One region of the Priestia sp. JV24 genome, then DNA from elsewhere that is predicted to be linked to it. Evidence: predicted binding sites of a transcription regulator. Region 1 holds the regulator's gene; the other holds the start of a gene.

Evidence for each region. Region 1 encodes LexA, which represses DNA repair genes until DNA is damaged. Its sites were predicted from a motif close to CGAACATATGTTCG; they were not measured.
Region 2: the regulator LexA is predicted to act here: its motif matches at 7,490-7,503, upstream of OK414_RS10875 (YolD-like family protein).

Annotation. Positions count from the first base shown of each region.
Region 1 covers NZ_JAPCIN010000023.1:14,562-24,707, forward strand. The annotation lists gene OK414_RS21365 (ABC transporter transmembrane domain-containing protein) at 1-1,074, opposite strand, end outside; gene OK414_RS21370 (YneF family protein) at 1,165-1,377, opposite strand; gene sirA (sporulation inhibitor of replication protein SirA) at 1,468-1,908, opposite strand; gene tkt (transketolase) at 2,058-4,064, opposite strand; gene OK414_RS21385 (DUF896 domain-containing protein) at 4,232-4,462, opposite strand; gene OK414_RS21390 (recombinase family protein) at 4,532-5,200, opposite strand; gene yneA (cell division suppressor protein YneA) at 5,254-5,583, opposite strand; gene lexA (transcriptional repressor LexA) at 5,730-6,347, shown strand; gene OK414_RS21405 (hypothetical protein) at 6,561-8,006, shown strand; gene OK414_RS21410 (glycosyltransferase family 39 protein) at 8,223-9,728, shown strand; gene OK414_RS21415 (GtrA family protein) at 9,749-10,141, shown strand; gene OK414_RS21420 (glycosyltransferase family 2 protein) at 10,138-10,146, shown strand, end outside.
Region 2 covers NZ_JAPCIN010000015.1:300,609-310,754, reverse strand. The annotation lists gene OK414_RS10910 (superoxide dismutase family protein) at 1-545, opposite strand, end outside; gene OK414_RS10905 (YusW family protein) at 734-1,219, opposite strand; gene OK414_RS10900 (aspartate kinase) at 1,336-2,718, opposite strand; gene OK414_RS10895 (fructose-specific PTS transporter subunit EIIC) at 2,914-4,785, opposite strand; gene pfkB (1-phosphofructokinase) at 4,798-5,712, opposite strand; gene OK414_RS10885 (DeoR/GlpR family DNA-binding transcription regulator) at 5,709-6,461, opposite strand; gene OK414_RS10880 (hypothetical protein) at 6,843-6,983, opposite strand; gene OK414_RS10875 (YolD-like family protein) at 7,106-7,459, opposite strand; gene OK414_RS10870 (YitT family protein) at 7,707-8,546, shown strand; gene OK414_RS10865 (ABC transporter permease) at 8,578-9,312, opposite strand; gene OK414_RS10860 (ABC transporter permease) at 9,313-10,020, opposite strand; gene OK414_RS10855 (ATP-binding cassette domain-containing protein) at 9,995-10,146, opposite strand, start outside.

The sequences.
Region 1 (10,146 bases):
AAAATAAATTTCGTTTAACGTATATGCGTCTTCTTTACCATACGAAAACCTATGAATAACAGCTTCAATATTTCCTGTTGGCATTTCAACGCTAGGATGCGCTGCTTCTTCAATCGAATTTTCTTCTTTTAATAAAGAAAATACCCTATCATATGATGCTCTTCCACGTTCTACAATGTTAAATAGCCAGCCAAACGCGAGCATCGGCCAAATAAGAAGGCCCAAATAAGTTGTAAAGGTAACAAGCTGACCCAGTGTTAACTCTTCACTAATAACCATCTTGCTGCCAAAAATAAGAGCAAGTAAAAAAGAAAGTGCTACAATAATCGAAATGGTCGGATCAAACAATGCATCTACTCGGGCTACTTTCATGTTCTTTTGCACAACATCTGCAGACTTAATGCGAAATTCTTCGACATCAGCTGCTTCTTCCCCAAACGTCTTAATGACTTTAATTCCGCTAATGCTTTCTTGAACCTTATCATTTAAAGTAGAAAATGCTGCTTGTGCGTGATGAAACCGCGCATGAAGCAATGTACCATAGTAACTTGTTAAAACGGCCATAAGCGGCATAGGAATAAGGCAAATAAGCGTTAATTTCCAGCTGATTGTGAGGGCCATTGTGCATAGAACAAGCCCTCCTGTGACAATGGAATCCACGAGTGTCAAAACGCCCGAACCTGCAGTTTGTTGAATAGCTTGAATATCGTTTGTTGCATGAGCCATCAGATCCCCAATTCGCCGCCGTTGATAAAAGGCCTGATTCATCTTGGTAAAATGAGTGTAGAGGGTATTTCTCAGCTGCTTGGCTAGTTTAACAGATGAACCAAATATCATAATACGCCATATGTATCTTGTGAAATAGGCCACAACAGCAGCTCCTAGCAAAATGCCAACCATCTGCATTAAGCGCTTTCCATTCAGCGTCCCTTCTTTAATGCCATCTACCGTTAAACCAATAATTTTAGGCGGGAGAAGTTCTAATGCTGCCACAATAATGAGCAGCGCTATCCCCGTTATATAAGACTTTTTTTCCTGTTTGAAAAACCACCATAACTCTCGAAAAATTTTCATCGTATCCCCCTAGCCCCACAACTATTTTCTTATCTCTATCATAAAACAAAAGACACCCTTCTGAATAGAGAGTGTCTGTCCAATTAACCATTATTTAATTTGGCCGTTCATTGCTTTCATCATTTGGTTAATTTTTTTCTGCGATGGTTTCATGCCCATTTGCATCATCATCATTTTTAACATTTGTTCATTAATTGGTGGATTTTTCTTCAGATAGCTCATCATATACTTACGAGCAATGAAAAATCCTAGCGCTATCCCAACAATTAATGCTAGAACACCAACTAGAATATACATTCCCATGGTATTACTTCCTCCTTCGTGTTGTCTAACTTACAGTGTACTAGACCATACGCTATTATACAATATTTCCGTTCCAATTTCCTTAAATAATTACACAAATTTTCTTGTTTTCACAGGCCTCAGCCAGCCGTATTCATCCGTTCCATAATTCACTGCTAAAAAACAAGGATCTAGCTTGCGTAATACTTCAAAAAAAGCTGTCTCAGCATCAACATTGCCATCTCCTTCAATTGTTATACAGCGATTCGTTAATTTTATAGATGCTCGACTTTTTTTATGAGGATATTCCAGCACAAACGTCTCTTGATGAGTAAAAAAATGAGGATAATGAGAAAACGCCTGAAGCAATTCTCGTTGAATAAATGAAATGGGCAGTTGGCGAGTAATGTAATGAACTTGTTTTTGTAAGTGCGTTTCCTGCAAGTGACGTTTCATTCTATATTCAATCAGCAGCTGATAAATGAGCTTTTCTCTTCGAAAATAGGATGATGCAACTTCTTCCTCCATTAAATATACTTCATACGTTCTCACGATTCATCCTCCCTTTCGGCTCGTTCTTTTTTGTACCATTATACCGAATGGTGTACGCAATGCTTGTCTATCGATGAAAAAATTCCTTTGTTTTTTTGTCGAAAAAAAAGAGCAGACCACAGGAGTCCGCTCTTTCTTATGAAAAAGAATTATGCATTAAGCAAGCTTTTCACTTTTGCTACTACATTTTCAACTGTAAAACCAAATTCTTTCATGATTGTTTCACCAGGAGCAGATGCACCGAAGTGATTAATACCAAGAACTTGTCCTTCGTCTCCAACATAGCGTTCCCAGCCAAGTGTAGAAGCCATTTCAATACCTAAACGTTTTTTCACTGATTTAGGGATAACACTTTCTTTGTACTCAGCAGATTGCTCTTCGAAACGGTCCCATGCAGGCATACTTACTACAGATACGTCAATGCCTTCTGCAGCTAATGCTTTTTGTGCTTCTACTGCTAGGCTTACTTCAGAGCCTGTTGCAAGTATTAATGCATCCGCTTGGTCTTTACCAGCTTTAGATACAACATATGCACCTTTAGACACGCCTTCGTATGCATTTTCTTTTGTACCTTCAAGCGTTGGCAAGTTTTGACGAGTCAATACAAGCGCCGTTGGGCGGTCAGTTGATTCTAATGCTAGGCGCCATGCAGCAGCTGTTTCATTTGCATCTGCAGGACGAACCACTGAAAGACCTGGCATTGCACGAAGTGATGGTAATTGTTCAATTGGCTCATGTGTTGGGCCGTCTTCTCCAACTGCGATACTGTCATGTGTGAATACATATGTTACAGGAAGCTTCATTAAAGCTGCTAAGCGAATTGCTGGGCGAAGATAATCAGAGAATACAAAGAATGTTCCTCCGAATACTTTTACACCGCCGTGTAGAGCCATACCGTTTAATGCAGCTCCCATTGCAAATTCACGTACACCAAACCAGATATTACGTCCGCTGTAATCAGCTGCAGTGAAGTCTTCTGAACCTTTAATCATTGTTTTATTTGAGCCAGCTAAGTCAGCTGAACCGCCGAAGAATTGAGGTACAGCTTGTGCTACTGCGTTTAATACTTCTCCAGAAGAAGCACGGCTAGCTAGGCTTGAACCCGTTTCGTATGCTGGAAGCGTTTCTTCCCAGCCTTCCGGTAACTTTCCTTCTACTGCTAGTTCAAATTGACGACCTAGTTCAGGGTATTTTTCTTTATACTGTGCAAATACATCGTTCCATTCGTTTTCTTTCTTTTGGCCATCTTCAGCAATTGTAGCTTTGAAGTGAGCATACACTTCTTCTGGCACATAGAAATCTTCTTCAAATGTCCATGCATAAGCTTCTTTTGTTAATTTTGTTTCATCGGAACCTAATGGAGAACCGTGCACGCCAGAAGTACCCGCGTGGTTTGGAGAACCAAATCCGATTGTTGTTTTTACTTCAATTAGCGTTGGGCGTATTAAATCGCCTTTTGCTTCTTCAATTGCGTTTGCAATCGCTGTCAAGTCATTGCCGTCTTCAACGCGGATTACTTGCCATCCGTAAGCTTTGAAACGATCTTCTACGTTTTCAGAGAACGAGCGATCTAAATCTCCGTCTAAAGAAATATCATTTGAATCGTATAAAACAACTAAACGTCCTAATTTTAAATGTGCTGCTAATGAAGCTGCTTCAGCAGATACACCTTCCATTAAGTCTCCGTCACCACAAATACCATACGTAAAGTGGTCTACAATTTCTAAACCTTCTTTGTTGTATGTTTCAGCTAAATGACGTTCTGCCATTGCTTTACCAACAGCCATTGCAATACCTTGTCCTAGTGGGCCAGTTGTTGCATCAACACCTGCTGTATGACCGAACTCTGGATGACCTGGTGTTTTACTTCCCCATTGACGGAAGTTTTTAAGGTCTTCAATTGATAAGTCATATCCAGCTAAATGAAGCAAGCTGTATAATAGTGCCGATCCGTGTCCTGCTGATAATACAAAGCGGTCACGGTTGAACCAGTTTGGATTCTTTGGATTGATGTTCATAAATTTTGTCCACAATGTATATGCCATTGGAGCAGCTCCCATTGGCATACCTGGGTGACCTGAATTTGCTTTTTCAATCGCATCGATTGATAAAGTACGAATTGTTGCAATCGAAAGATCTTCAATACGTTGTGTCATACTCTTCATTCCTTTCAAAACTATGTACATATGTTATCATACTAATGATTTGCTTATTTGTACAATACTTGAACCAAAAAATTTTCCACTTTTACAGTTTTTGTGTGCCTTATTAAAAATATACAAAAAACTAGAGGGAACATTCCCTCTAGTTTTACTAGAACGTCTTAGTGAAGACGCTTCTTTTTACTCTCTTTTAACTTCTTAGGCGTAACATCTTTACCTTCTTCGTCCACAACTTTAATCGTATGAAGGTGATTTGTCATAGATTGTCGGAAAACTTTTAAATATTCCTGACGTAGCTCTTGCTGTTCTTTCGCTTCAGATTCTGTCAGACCTTCAGCCTTTGCCTTTTTTGAAAGAGCATTAATACGAGCAAGTTTATCTTTTGATAGCATATAAAACCTATCTCCTTATAATCAATAATTAAAATTACCGAACCGTTCCGGCAACATGTAGTCATCTTACTAAATCTCTTTCGTTTTATCAAGAGATTGAGCACTCTCTTGGTATTCTTGATAGCGGCGATGTACCGTCGCTTTTGAAATATTATAGCCAAAACCTTTTAGCGTAACTGAGATTTCAGCAAAGGTTAAGCCGTTATGACGAAGGCGGACAATTTCTTCAATTGGCGCTTCTTTTTTTTCTCTTCCCGAGTTAACTCCTTGATTTTTTAAATTTTGCTGCGGACGATAACCGTTTTCTACAGCTCTTTTCATTCCTCTTTTAATTTTAGCATTATGTAATTTCCGCTGATGCTCTTCCACTAAGCTAATAATATCTAACACCATTGAATCAGATTCTGAAAGCTGAAGCTGGCCTTGATGACTAATCGTATAGATGGTAGCATTTTCTTTATGAAAAGCATGAAGCAGCGCAATTCGGGCATTTCCTCTGCCTAATCGTGTTTCATCTTGAATAAGCAACACAGATATTTTTTCTTCTTTCATTGTATGAAGAACATCCAAAATACCCTCTCTGTCTACTTCATATCCGCTTGCTTTTTCCATTACGACTTTTTTTACGTCTAGATGGTGAAGATCAGCAAGCTTTTTTAATTCTTCTTGCTGGCGCTGTAAAGATGTTTCTTGGGTTTTTTTATCCGTACTGACACGGCAATAAATAATGGCATCCACTTTTATCACGACCTTTTCGGCTTCTAACAATATTCAGGAACGACCGTTACACACTACTGTTCAATTGCCACTTGATTATGTAACTCTTTTTTTAAAACAGGAATATATAATTTATCTCCAGGAGATAAAGACTGGACAGTGTCTGAGTTTAAGTCATTGACGTCTTCAACCCATTTGACAAATTCATTGGTGGTCAAATGATGGTGATTATGATACTTGTTGGACAATTCCCAAAGCGTATCTCCTTTTGTGATAGTAACCGTTGAATATTTGTCTAAATCTACTTTATCCGCTCCTAAAACCAGCGTCAATACATATGTAAGTGCAGCGATAACTGCAAAAAAAATAGCGTAATGTTTCATAGAATGTAAGAATTGTTGCATATTATGATCCCCCTATCAGAATATATGTTCTTATTTTAGTGAGAACATTTGTTTCTGTCAATGGAATTCTTCGAACTTATGTTTGTATATTGACACATCACGTGGTATAATTCACCTAAAGAATAGCTAAAATTGAGGTGAAAAATATGAAGCTATCAAAACGTCAACAAGACATACTAGATTTTATTAAGCATGAAGTAAAATTAAAAGGTTATCCGCCTTCTGTTCGTGAGATTGGGGAAGCGGTAGGATTAGCCTCTAGCTCCACTGTACACGGACATTTAGCTCGTTTAGAAAGCAAAGGGTTAATTCGCAGAGATCCGACAAAACCAAGAGCAATCGAAGTTCTTCAACTAGACGAAGTAAACATCCCTAAAAGCAATGTCATTAATGTTCCTGTTATCGGTAAAGTAACAGCGGGTCTGCCTATAACAGCCGTTGAAAATGTGGAAGAATATTTCCCTCTTCCAGATAAATTCGTTTCTCCAGATGATCATGTATTTATGCTTGAAATTATGGGAGAAAGTATGATTGAAGCAGGTATTCTAGATGGCGATATGGTAATCGTACGTCAGCAGCAAACAGCTAATAATGGAGATATTGTGGTCGCTATGACCGAAGACAACGAAGCAACGGTAAAACGTTTCTTTAAAGAAGAAAATTTCGTTCGTTTACAGCCTGAAAATTCAACGATGGCGCCTATTATTCTTCGCCACGTAACGATTTTAGGAAAAGTAACTGGTGTATATCGCACGATTCACTAATCAGACACTGTATGTAAAACCAACTAATCATGATGTTAGTTGGTTTTTTTACGTTTGTTTTCTAAAAAAATTGGCATATTATAAATGATACGTTGAATCATCGCAGGCAGGTAGAACGGTTTTTGTAAATCTTGTTTTACCTTTTTTACTTTCTACCTGCATTTCCTCGACTCTTACAAGGAAATACAACCGACTATAAGAAGGATGTAGTTTATGACCAATACACCAAGGAAAACAGAACCATTTCAAACCATTGTACCTACCAAAGCAATGAACATGTTTCTTTTTCCTTTTTCCTTTGACCGAAAAAATAAAGAGCAGCTTGTTCATGCACTAGAAGCAAATTTGTTTGAGTTTTTTTCCATTCAAAACAAACATGTAGAAAAAGAATACTACGGAGAACAGTATTACGTATCTCATGATAGCTTGGATCAATATTTTCTTCCTTACATTGAATGTATTCTATTCCCTGATTCCTGCGAAAAAGAAGGCTTGCTTCGATTTTCAAAAAAAATAGACCATACCGTTACGCTACAAACTTCCTCCACCACCGTGTCTAGCAACGTGCTGTCTGTGGATGTTTTTTTATGTCCTTTTGAAATTGGCGTCATGACCATTCGCACTGAGATGAGTCATAATCATTACACCTATGATGACATTTTAGAATTCATGAATCATTTTCGTGTATTAGAACCGAAGCTTGCTGAAGAGCATGGATCCACCATTACCTATGAACATCATCGCTATAGCAAAGTACAGGATTATATTTTTTCACAGCTTGCGCCATTTTTGAACGAACACATCAAAAAAGAAGCCACGCGTGAACAGCATGTAGGGAGCCTTCCTTATTTTATCGATGAACGGATGTTTGTATTAAGTTATGTAACGGTAAATCAAGAGCAAGAGATTAACTCCACAACTTTATTTCGTACTGGGCAGCTAAATAGCTATACGCCTGACGGGAAACCGTTTATCTCTGCACACAACCACGAGTATATTAAAACGTATAATACCAAACACGTGTACTCCAGATGGGCTCCTGAAACCTATTACGTTATAACAGACCATGTGTTTTCGTGTATTTCTAAATCGACAGACTCTAAAACGGATCAGCTTTTGATGAATCATCTATTTGGCCAGCATTACTATAATTTATTTTTGCATTTTTTCTATAAAATCGTGTTGCTAAAACTATCTTATGAGTATTCTCAGCTCACGTTTCATAAAAATTCAGAGGGCATTGAGCGACTAATCCGCTCTATTACCGTATTTTCAGGTAAATATTTATTTTTAGAAATTAGCTCTCGCACAGAAGGTCAAGAGTTTTCTGAGCTCTTTAAAAAAATCTTCCACATCAATTCTCTTTATCAAGAAGTCAAAGAAACCCTTGGTACTTTGTATCAAAATCAAGAGAAAATCGCGGCCAAGCGTCACAATTACTTATTATTAATTTTAACGATTTATACCGTTCTTTCCGGTATTTACGGAATGAATTTAGTTATTAGCAAGCTAAAGGGAAACATCAATTGGGATAGTATGAAGCAGTTTTCTATCTTTGAATATATCGCTTTAATAGTAGCTCTATCAGGAATTCTGATCAGCATTAGTCTCGGAGTGAGCTCCCTATGGAATTTATTAAAAGATCGATTTAAAACATAAAAGCTGTTCGCATACTTATGGATGCAAACAGCTTTTTCTATTACGAAATCTTTTTCCTACTCCGCTTACTCTTTTATCAAACGTTATGCCGCTGTTACAATTTCAGAACAATCTAACATTATACTCTATAAGAAAAATATATACAAAATAATAAAATATGGTATCATAGGGTAGGAATTTTGTACCTTATCTATGAAATAATTTGCAGGAGGTAATATGCTTAACTCATTTTTATCCAAAAGCCTGATCTTTTTATGCGTCATTATTCTTACCTGGTCTCTATGGGGCAGTTATAGTGCGATGACAAATTCATTGGAATTAAAAGGCTTGGCTTTAAGTAATTCATTTATTATTGAAGGAATATTTATCACTTTCCTTGTCATTTTTCTAATAGCTATTGCAAGTAGATACATGAACAAAACTGTTTTTTTTATTTCACTGATTGTTTTGACCTTAGGTATTCGATTAGCATGGATGCTTTCTGTTCAAACGCCTGTAAAATCTGACTTTCTTGTCATGTTAGATGCCGCGCGTAATATAGCAAAAGGAAATTATGAATTTAATCAAAGCGTTTATTTTACTACATGGGTATATCAGCTAGGCTTTTCATTCTATGAATCTGTTATTATTCGCTGTTTTGGAGATAACATTTTTATATTAAAATTGTTAAATATTTTTTATTCCACTGGAACCGTTATTTTTATTTATTTAATTGGCGCTAAAGTATTTAACGAACTTGCTGGGAGAATGGCAGCTTTTCTGTATGCGTTCTACATTCCGAACATTCTCTATAGCTCAGTGTTGACTAATCAGCATTTAGCTACTTTTTTATTTTATGCAGCTTTTTACCTTATTATAAAAAGATTTGCTCATAACAAGTTTAGCTGGCTTTATATTGGCCTTTTATTGTCGTTAGGAAATTTAATGCGCCCTCTAGGACCCATTATTATCGTTGCTGTTTTCATTTATTTCATCTTGCAAATTCTTCGACCTTACATTAAAACGAAGGATGCTGCTGAGTTAAAAGCTTGGCGAAAGAAAATAGGAAAAAATCTCGTAGGCATACTGGCTACTTTTTTTATTGCAAATGCGCTGATCAACTATTCTTTTGTAGCTAGCGGTATTTCTAAATATCCTTTAAGTAACAGAGATCCTTTATGGAAATTCGTCATTGGCTTTAATTACGAAACAAGCGGTTCCTATTCTTCAGAGGATGCTAGTCGTTTTATGGGTATGCCAATTGGGGAAAAACGAGCTGAAGCAGAAAAAGAGGTAATTAAAGAGCGGGTAGCAGACAAAGAGCAACTTTTAGATCTCTTTCACATTAAATTCCTAAATATGTGGGGAGGAACGGATGCATCTACATTTTGGAGCATTTCATTAACTCCTCAAGAAGATGTGCCTTTCAATAAAGAGAAATTAATTAGTGCTGCTCAAAGTTATGAAAGAATCATTTATGTTTCAACTACTATTCTTTCCATTATTGGCCTTATATGTTTATTCCTGAGGAAGCAGGATAAATATCCGTATACACTGTTTTTATTACTAATCATAGGATACGTTCTTATTCACTTGCTTATTGAAATTCAAACTCGCTATCGATTCTTTATTTTTCCAAGCTTTATGCTGCTTGAAGGGTTTGGTATTTCAGTGATTCTATCTTATTTAATAGTACGATTTACTAAAAATAAAACTCAGATAAAATGTGAAGAGATAAATTAAATGGAAAGGATTATGCAACCGTGATAAAATTCCTGAAATTCGGATTTGTAGGTATAATGAATACCCTGCTCACCATTATCAGTTACTTAGTACTCATTCATTTTGATATGAATTATATATTGGCTAACGTACTATCTTATTTCATTGGCGTCATAAACAGCTACTATTGGAACAAATCGTGGGTGTTTCAAGCAACTGTACATAAATGGATGTTAGCTCAATTTTTCATCGTAAACCTTATTACCTTAGCAATTAATACATCTTGCTTATTCCTTCTTGTACACTATACACCTGCTAATCCAATAATTGGACAACTGTTGTCTACTTGTATAGGAATGTTTATCAATTTTTTCCTCAATAAAATATGGACGTTTAAGCACACAAACAATCACTCGATAGGAGGTAAAGCATGAAAGAA
Region 2 (10,146 bases), on a different contig from region 1:
GAAGGATCCGTTGTGTAGTCGTCGACTTTATCATGTATCACTAATGCCGATCCATCCATATCCAAAAGAGAATTCGGCTTTCCTTCTTGCAGCGTGACAAGAGAAGCAAAAATTTCTGTATCTACTTTGCCATTTGGAGCAACTTCTAGATTGGGCAAATCACCTGCATGCGGGCCTTTTGTATTTTTAAGGCCGTGTTCACGTTTAAAAGGATTAAAATGGGCACCCGCTGTTTTAAAATCCGGCACCTCACATTTTCCTATTTCATGAATATGAAATCCATGTCTCCCCGGTGAAAGACCTTGAGCAGTTAATTTAATGTGCACGCCGTTCTTTGCTTCTGACAGGGTAGCCTCTCCTACTTTTTTGCCCGATGTATTTGTTAAATCCACTTTAACAGGTTCTACTGATACTTCGCTTGTTTCTTTCGCTTCCTCTATTTTCAGGTGGTTTTCATGAGCGTTATTTTGCTCTTTTACCATGCTGCATGCTCCTAACAATAACAGCACAAAGACTACGCATCCGTTCATTATCAACTTTTGCATCCGTGATTCCTCCTTTTTCTTATTTATCACCATCCTTTCACTATTTTCCTTTTTTTAGACATCAAAAATAAGATTGAGACATACGTTCACCTTGCCAATGAAAAAATCCGAACGAGTTGGATTCTTAATGAAGAACCTCGATTCATCGTTCGGATTTTCCTTCAACTAAAATACTTTGCTTTAACGTCTTACTTCTGTTTAAAGTTGTATTCTTTTTCCGTTCCGTTTGAAAAACGAACTTCTAATTCAAACGACTGAAAATCTTTTTTTAGACCAAACGCATCGATTACTTCCTTTTTTACATCTTCATCGGGCGTGCGCTGATCAAAATTTAACTTTTTAAATTTTGAAGATAATTTATTAAAAGCTTTATCTCCGTTCAAGTGCTCATCGTTAATATTATCATCCACTTTGGCTTCTATCTCATCATTTTCATTTTCGTAGTCGGCTTCATAATCATTGTTGAGCCCCTTATAGTCTACTTCTAAATCAAATTTTGAAAAGTTAAAAGATGTGTTTTCGCTTTGATTATCATAGCTCATCGGCGTTCCGCCATTCGTCACGCCTTGTTTATTTTGAGCTTCTTTTGCTGGTGCTGCATCATCATTGTGGCATGCTGAAAGTACGCTAATACTTATAAGGGAAAAGAATATGAAAAAGGGTCGTTTCTTCACTGTATTTCCTCCTTTGACTTCACTCTTCCTTCCCTTTATGTCCACAAATTTGATTTTTATACGCCTTCACTAGAAAACCCCGCTCTCTAAAAAGAAAGGGGGGTTTTTCGTCTTGTTTATTTTACATTCGAATAAGAAATACTGTACATGCTGTTAAAATACGTATTGTAAAGAGCTTGAACGGCACGGTCTAAAGCATCTGCTTTCACACCAAACATCATGCTCACCTCAGAAGAACCTTGGTTGATCATTTCAAGATTCACTTCAGCACGAGCAAAAGCTTCTGTAGCTTTTGCAGCAATTCCTACTGTGCTATTCATTCCTTCTCCTACTACCATAACCATAGCAAGATCACGTTCAATAAAGATTTCATCTACCTCAAGTTCTTTTTCAATTCGAGCAAATACGCGTTTTTCAACATCTGGCGTAAGCTGATGCTCGCGCATGATGACAGAGATATTATCAATTCCTGAAGGGGTATGTTCGTATGAAATACCTTCATCCTCTAAAATTTCAAGCAATCTTCTGCCAAAACCAATTTCACGGTTTAATAAGTATTTGCTCACGTGGATATTGCAAAAACCTTTGTCCCCAGCGATTCCGACCACCGGCGTATCTCCGTGAGGACGCTCAGCTACAATGAATGTCCCCTTTGCTTCAGGATTATTTGTATTCTTTACACATACAGGAATGCCTAGTTTATAAACCGGCTCCAGCGCTTCATCATGGAAGACAGAAAAACCTGCATAGGATAGTTCACGCATTTCTCTGTATGTTACTTCTTTCATTTCATGAGGCTTTTCCACAAGTCTTGGATCTACGCTATAAATAGCATCTACGTCGGTAAAGTTTTCATACAAATCAGCTTTTACTCCCGCTGCTACAATTGAGCCTGTGATATCTGATCCACCGCGCGAGAACGTAACCATGTTCCCTTCTTCAGAATAGCCAAAGAATCCTGGAATCACCAAAATGCCCGAACGCTCTCTTAGCTGCGGTAATTTTTCATAAGACAGTGGAAGCACTCTTGCTCTTCCGGGTTCATCAGAAACAAAAATACCTGCTTCTTTTGGATTTACATAATGAGCTTCGAAACCTAAATGGTTTAAATAAGAAGCCATTACCTTTGCGTTATTATCTTCTCCACTTGCTTTTAGGCAGTCTAATAAGCGAAATGGATCGTTTTTATGTAAATCAATAAGTGATTGTAAATTCGTAATAATGTCAGTAATAATCGTTTCTGGCATAGACAAGTCCACAACGATTTCACGATAGCGATCAATTACTTGCCCAAACTCGTCTACGTAATCTTCTCCAAGCTGTATTTTGGCAGAAAGTGCGATTAGCAAATCTGTCATTTTTGTATCTTCTCCGTATCGCTTACCCGGAGCTGATACGACTACCAGCTTTCTCTCTTTATCAGACGTTACAATATGCGCAACCTGTTTAAATTTCTCTGCGCTTGCAACTGAACTCCCGCCAAACTTCGCAACCTTCATGTGTGAGACACTTCCTTACTTTGTTTTTAATATTCGATTATTGTACCATATTTTATCAAGTAGAAAAGCTCATCTATCTAACTTTTCTAAAAATTAAAGGAATACTACCGTAATTGTACTCTCATAGAGAACAAATGTCTACCAGAAAAACACAAAAAGACTGATTTTACATCATGTAAAATCAGTCTTTATTTGTTATTCTGCTTTTGGCTTTTTTAATACCCCTACAAGAACCGCCGTTACAATTGCACCAATTAAGATTGCTAGTGCATATAAAAGAGGATTTCCTTGTACAATTCCGATAACGAATACACCGCCGTGTGGTGCTGGTAAACCGATGTGGAACATCATTGTTAAAGCACCTGCTACTGCAGCACCGATAACCGATGCGGGAATAACACGGCCTGGGTCAGCTGCTGCGAATGGAATCGCGCCTTCTGTAATAAATGACAGACCCATTACATAACACGTTTTACCTGTTTCGCGCTCTTGGCGAGTAAATTTGTTTTTGAACAAAGTTGTCGCAATAGCCATACCTAATGGTGGAACCATACCGCCTGCCATAATCGCTGCGTGTGGTGCATAGTTTCCAGCATCAATCATTGCAATACCAAATGTAAAGGCTGCTTTATTAATAGGGCCACCCATATCAATTGCCATCATACCGCCTAAGATAATACCTAATAATACTAAGTTACCTGTACCAAATCCACTTAACCAGTGCGTTAATCCTTTGTTAATTGCACTAACTGGCTCGTTTACAACATAAAGCATAATCAATCCTGAGATAAAAATCCCAAATAGCGGATAAAGAAGAACTGGCTTAATTCCATCAAGCGCTTGCGGTAAACCGCTGAATAATTTCTTTAATCCCACTACTACATAACCCGCTAAGAAACCAGCGATTAAACCACCTAAGAAACCGCCTCCACCAGAAGCTGCTAAAAGACCTGCAACCATACCAGGAGCTAAACCAGGACGATCAGCAATACTCATTGCAATGAACCCTGCTAGTACCGGTACTAGTAAAAAGAATGCATTATCTCCGCCAATTGTTTTTAGCGCCGCTGCAAATGCATTGTACGTCGGATCTTTCGGTTCTGCTGAGTGAATGCCAAACATGAATGAAATAGCAATTAAGATCCCGCCCCCTACAACAAACGGAAGCATTGCTGATACACCGCTCATTAGGTGTTTGTAAAACCCTGTACGCTCTGATCCTTTACTTTCTCCGCCTTCTTTGCTGCCACCGCCGCCGCTGTATATAGGAGCATCTCCTTTTAACGCGCGGTTAATTAATTCTTCAGGCTTGCGAATTCCTTCAGCTACTGGAACTTGAATAACTTTTTTACCTGCAAAACGTTCCATTTCTACTTGCTTGTCCGCTGCAACGATAATAGCGGTAGCGTTTTCAATTTCTTCCTTCGTCAACGCGTTTTTAACCCCGCTGGAACCGTTTGTTTCAACTTTTAGCGTGACATTCATGTCTTTCGCTTTTGCTTTTAGGCTGTCCGCTGCCATATATGTGTGGGCAATTCCTGTTGGACAAGCCGTTACAGCAAGCACTAATTGATCTGAAGCCGTATCCACTTCTTCTTCCGGCGCTTCATTTTCAGTTTCTTTATCATCAATTGCTTTAATAACTTCATCAATCGATAATGCCGTTAGCAACGTTTTTCGGAACGATTCGTCCATTAATAACGTAGACAAACGAGATAGTGTTTCTAAGTGAGCGTTATTTGCGCCTTCACTCGCTGCAATCATAAAGAATAGATGTGCAGGCTGTCCGTCTAATGATTCATAATCGATACCTTCTGTTGAGCGTCCAAATGCAATGGCCGGCGTTTTTACCGAGCTTGTTTTCGCATGCGGAATGGCGATGCCTTCCCCAATTCCCGTTGTACTTTGAGATTCACGGTTTAAAATTGCTTCTTTATAGCCAGCTCGGTCGCTTAAGCGACCAGCTTCGTCTAATTTTCCAACTAACTCATCAATAACATCAGCTTTTGCCGTGCTTTTTAAATCAAGAATGATTGTATCTTTTTTTAATAGTTCTGTAATTCTCATTCTCGGTTCCCCCTACTCTACCTTTGTGATTGACACTTGTTCACGAAGCGTCTGTACATCTTCTGCTGTACATAATTCAAGTGAGAATGCTGTGGCACTTCCTGAAGCAACTCCTGTTTGAAAGGCTTCTAATAAATCCCCTTGCTTTACATAAGAAGCAATAAATCCAGCTACAAGTGAATCGCCAGCTCCAACAGAATTTTTCACTGTTCCTTTAGGGACTGTGGCACTGTAGACACCGCTTTCGTTAATAAGAAGTGCTCCATCGCCTGCCATGGATACAACGACGTTTTGCGCTCCTTGTTCCACAAGTTTTTTACCATATACTAGCGCATCTTCTGCACTGTTTACTTCTACATCAAACAATTCTGCAAGTTCATGATGATTCGGTTTGATAAAAAACGGCTTGTGAGACACGACGTCTAGCAAGGTTTTTCCACTTGCATCTACTACAACTTTTACTCCGTTCGCTGCAGCTAGTTCAGTTAATGTTTCATACACGGAACTTGGAAGCGTTTTCGGTATACTCCCTGCTAATACGAAGATATCGCCTTCAGTCATTTGCTTTACTTGAGTCAATAAAGACTGAAGCGCTTCGTCTGTAATAGCAGGTCCTTGACCGTTAATTTCTGTTTCTTTTTCCGTTTTTAACTTTACGTTAATGCGGGTATCTCCATCAACTCTTGTAAAAGCTGTTTCGATATTCTCCGCTTTTAAGTAGTCTTCAATATAGGTTCCTGTAAAGCCGGCTACAAAACCGAGAGCTTTATTATCAACACCTAATCGCTTTAAAACGCGAGAGACGTTAATGCCTTTTCCTCCTGGAAACTTGGCTTCATTCGTTGTGCGGTTAAGCCCGCCTTCTTCGAATGCTGAAACATGTACTACGTAATCAACGGATGGGTTCAACGTACATGTATAAATCATGATTTCACAACCTTTATGTCTGTTTTGTTTGCATACTGTATAAGTACATCGCTAGGTACGTCATTTGTTATAATTTTTGCTTCATGTAAATCGGCTATTTTCGCAAAACTTGTTTCAAAAAACTTAGTAGAATCTGATAAAATATAAGATTCTCTAGACAGCTTCATTGCCGTTTGCTTGATTAATGCTTCTTCTGGATCGGGAGTTGTATATCCATATTGATGATGAATCCCATTCGCTCCCATAAAGCACTTATCAAAACGATATTGCTCAAGACTTAAAAGAGCTCCATTGCCAATTAAAGCGCCCGTTTTATGTTTAACGGATCCTCCAATTAAATAGAGGGTGATACCTTGTTCTAGCATCGGGTTTAAATGCATTAAACCATTTGTCACGACAACTACATCTTTTTGCTTTAAAAAAGGAATCATTTCATACGTTGTAGTTCCTGCATCTAAAAAAATACAGTCACCTTCATTTATAATGGAAGCCGCATACTCTGCAATGTTTCGTTTATCTTGAACATTTTTAGCAGATTTTTCGATAACGCTCAGTTCAATTCGTTTACTGCGAATAAGCGAAGCGCCACCGTGAACACGTTTGAGCATTTGCTCTTCTTCTAGTTGACTTAAGTCTCTTCTAATTGTGGATTCCGAAGCGCCTGTAACTTCGATAAACTCTTGCACTTTTACAAGTTCTTTCTCTTTTAAAAGTTTTAAGATTAGTTGATGTCTCTCCGGCGTTAACATGTTCTAGCTCCTTTTTCAAAAAAGCGTTTTCATTTATTTCATGTACTTACTTTATCACGGTTTACATTCAAAATCAATCATAAAAAATCAAAAACATTCATTTTTTTAATTACAAAATAAAGTTTTTTGAATGAATAATTAGTTTTGCATTTGTTTTAATGATAGTTTATACAAAAGGAAATAAGCTGGTAATTCAAGAATTTGTCTACTTTTCTCATTATATGTAAAGGTTTTCTTCTACCCAATTAGCTATGACTGTTTTTGACTATTTCTTGACCGATTGAATTTTTCTGACTGAATCACGCATAGCTTGTCCTGATTTCATAAAAGCTTACACACCAAAAAAGTTGTCCACCTTTTTGGACAACTCAAAGTGACCCATCATTTAAATAAAAACAGAAGCATATATAATATGGAAGCAAGGGCAGAAGAAATAGCTAAACTTGAGATAAAACGAACGAGTCTTTTTTTAATGAACTGCGTTAATTCGATTTCTCTTACTTGGGTTTTTTCATTTTGCATACAATAATCCCTTCTTTAATTAAAATTTCCTAGTAGCTAGAAGTTGCTACTCGCAGAATATGCTTTTATGTATTGTATGCATGCGTTAAAAAAAAGATACAAAACGAACAAAAAAGCTACTCTTAGCTAGAGTAGCTTTCATCTTTCCATACATCTGCTTCAATTACTGCATCCGCTCGAATCGAATATGTATAACAAGGGCCTGTAACCATCAGCGTATTCGACTGCAGCGAGACTTTATCAATCGTCACTCGTTCATACCTTTGAATATGTCCTGCTTCATAGACGTGAAGTGTTACTGGATGATGCTCCGAGTAACTGTTCATAATGACATTTTCAATATGCTCAATCTTTTCTTTTCTCAACCCTAAAGGCTGCTTATGCGCATCGGGACTGTACATTTTCTTCATTTTCTCTAAATGCTCGGGCATTACTAACTTCGCATACTGTTTTAATTCATCTTGATACACGTTCATTCTCCCCCTTGACTCTTGCTTCTATTTTACCGAACGAACATTCTCATTGCAAAACTTTTTAATCAAAATAAAAGCAAACAATTCATTCTTTCATACTCCATAAAAACTGTCAAAAGATTTTATGTTAATAGCAGAAACTGATTTTAAAAAAATAATGATATCCCATCTTTAATTCGGTCTCTAGAGTTGGTATAATACATTGTCATGACTGTGTTTTCGGAGCTTTTGATGATTGGAGGTAACGTTCATGATTAATAAAATAAAAGAAATTATCCTCATTATTCTAGGGAGCCTCATTTTCGCACTGGCCATTAATTACTTTGCTATTCCAAATGAATTAGCAGAAGGCGGCGTAACCGGTGTAACAATGATTACCTATTATGTATTAGGCTGGTCTCCGGGTATCACAAACTTTATATTAAACGGTTTGCTGGTACTGATCGGATACAAATTGCTTCACAAACGTGTGATTGCTTACACAATTATATGTATTATTTTTACGTCTCTATTCCTACATATAACTGAAGGACTGGGAAATCCTCTTGACGATACGCTACTGGGGGCTATTTTTGCTGGTATTTTAGCTGGTGTAGGACTCGGACTTGTGTTTAGAGGTGGCGGAACTTCCGGAGGCTCTGCAGTTATTGCCCGCTTAGCTAATCAATATCTAGACTGGAATATTAGCAAAACGATGCTGGCAATTGATTTATTAGTTGTAGCAAGCGCTTATTTTGTCATCGGTGGAGAAAAGACGATGTATACGGTTATTTCTCTTTACATCGGAACGAAGGTGCTTGATTATATCATTGAAGGACTCAACCCTCGCAAAGCAATCACTATTATTTCACACCGTTCAGCTGAAGTAGCCGAACAAGTCAATAAAAAGATGCAACGCGGCGTCACTGTCTTTTCTGCTCATGGAAGCTATACAAAAGAAGCAAAAGACGTATTGTACGTAGTTGTGAACAAACAAGAACTGCTAGAATTAAAGCGTATTATTCATAAAGTCGACGAACAAGCTTTTGTGGTCGTACACGATGTGCGCGACGTCTTTGGAGTAGGTTTTACCATTCCAAAAGCCGGCTGAAAACCCGCTATAAAAAAGCGGGTTTTTTCTATTATATATGTTTGCGCTGAAAATACAGTAAACCTGCTGCTCCAAAAAGCAGAAAGCTGCTTATAACAACTGCTAGGAAGTTCTGTGTAGTCAGCATCAACCCCCATGATGCTTTTCCCGTTACACCTAACATTCCATACATTGGCTGAGTCCATGGGTACCAGGGACCAAATCGTTCAGAATTAGCAACGAATAAATTCGGTAGTGTTAAAATGACATTGACTGTTAAAGATGCTCCAAAGCTAGAAAGTGCCATTGACACAGCTAGCATAAACGCTAGAATTGGCAACACTGCAACCCAGCCGCCTAGCATATTTCCAGCTATCATTTTTAGTGGAATAGCATTCGGATAGCCTTTCAACATGCCAACTCCTAATAAAACAACAAATACAAGCACTTGAAGAATTCCCATGAAAGCTGCTGATGTGATCAATTTTGCTCCGTATACGGATGTTCTTGTCACAGGAAGAGATAGTAATTGCTTCCACCCTCCGGCTTCGTGTTCATACCGACAGATGAACGATGTTACTAACCCGCCAATTAACGGATAAAACAGTAAGCCGTGAACATTGGCAATCAAAGCATCTGCCATTAACCATTTCATCCTCCCGTTTGGCATTGCCTGATCACCTACAAAAAGGATAGCAGCAATAAGAATGGGACTAACAAAAAGGTAAGTCCAGGCTTTTGTTTTAAACAATTTAAACCATTCTATCTTGCATAATTGCCACAACATTTAGGCCACATCCTTTTTGATAAAGTGAAGAGCACCTGCAGCATATAAAAAAACGCCGATAATTATACCTGTTATCATATACGTATTCCGATAATCGGAAAACACTAGCATTGGCCATTGCCAGAAAAACCAGCTCGGCAATTCTCTCATACCACTCATTGTCACACTCATCACAATACCTAGTGCCAGAGAACGGCTTTGATTTTTAAAAAGCATAGATAGCCATAATTGAATAGCCACAAACGGAATAGCCGAAAAAAACGGATAAAAGGTATAAACAAAAAGAGTTTTCCAAGAAGGAGGCAGACCAAATCCTAACCACCACCCTAGCCCAATTATACCGATTAATAGAACAGCAGAAGCGATAAGTAGCATAAACATAACTACTACAAATTTTGCTGTATAAACACTCAGTCTGCTCACAGGTAAGCTCAGCAACTGCTTCCATGAGCTTCTATGATATTCAATATGTGCTACATTTGAAGCAAGAATCGTTCCTCCCAGTAAAAAAGCTATTGGAAGCGTGATGTTTAGTTCATGCAAAAGACCTTCCCACACGTTCGGGTTTTGCTGAATTAAATATTCATATCGAACGCTATAATCAACTAGCGTTAAGCCAATTACACCCGCTGGACCTAAAAATAGTAAAAACCGGAGCCATTTTCTTTTTAACTTTACACACTCAGCCTGCAGTATTTTTGTGAACATATCCATTCTCCTCACTCGTCAGCTTTAAAAAGATATCTTCTAATGATTTCGATTTTTCTTCAACTCGGTAGATTGAGACATTTTCTTGCACAAGCTGATAAACAAGATGGGCCACTTGCTCATGAT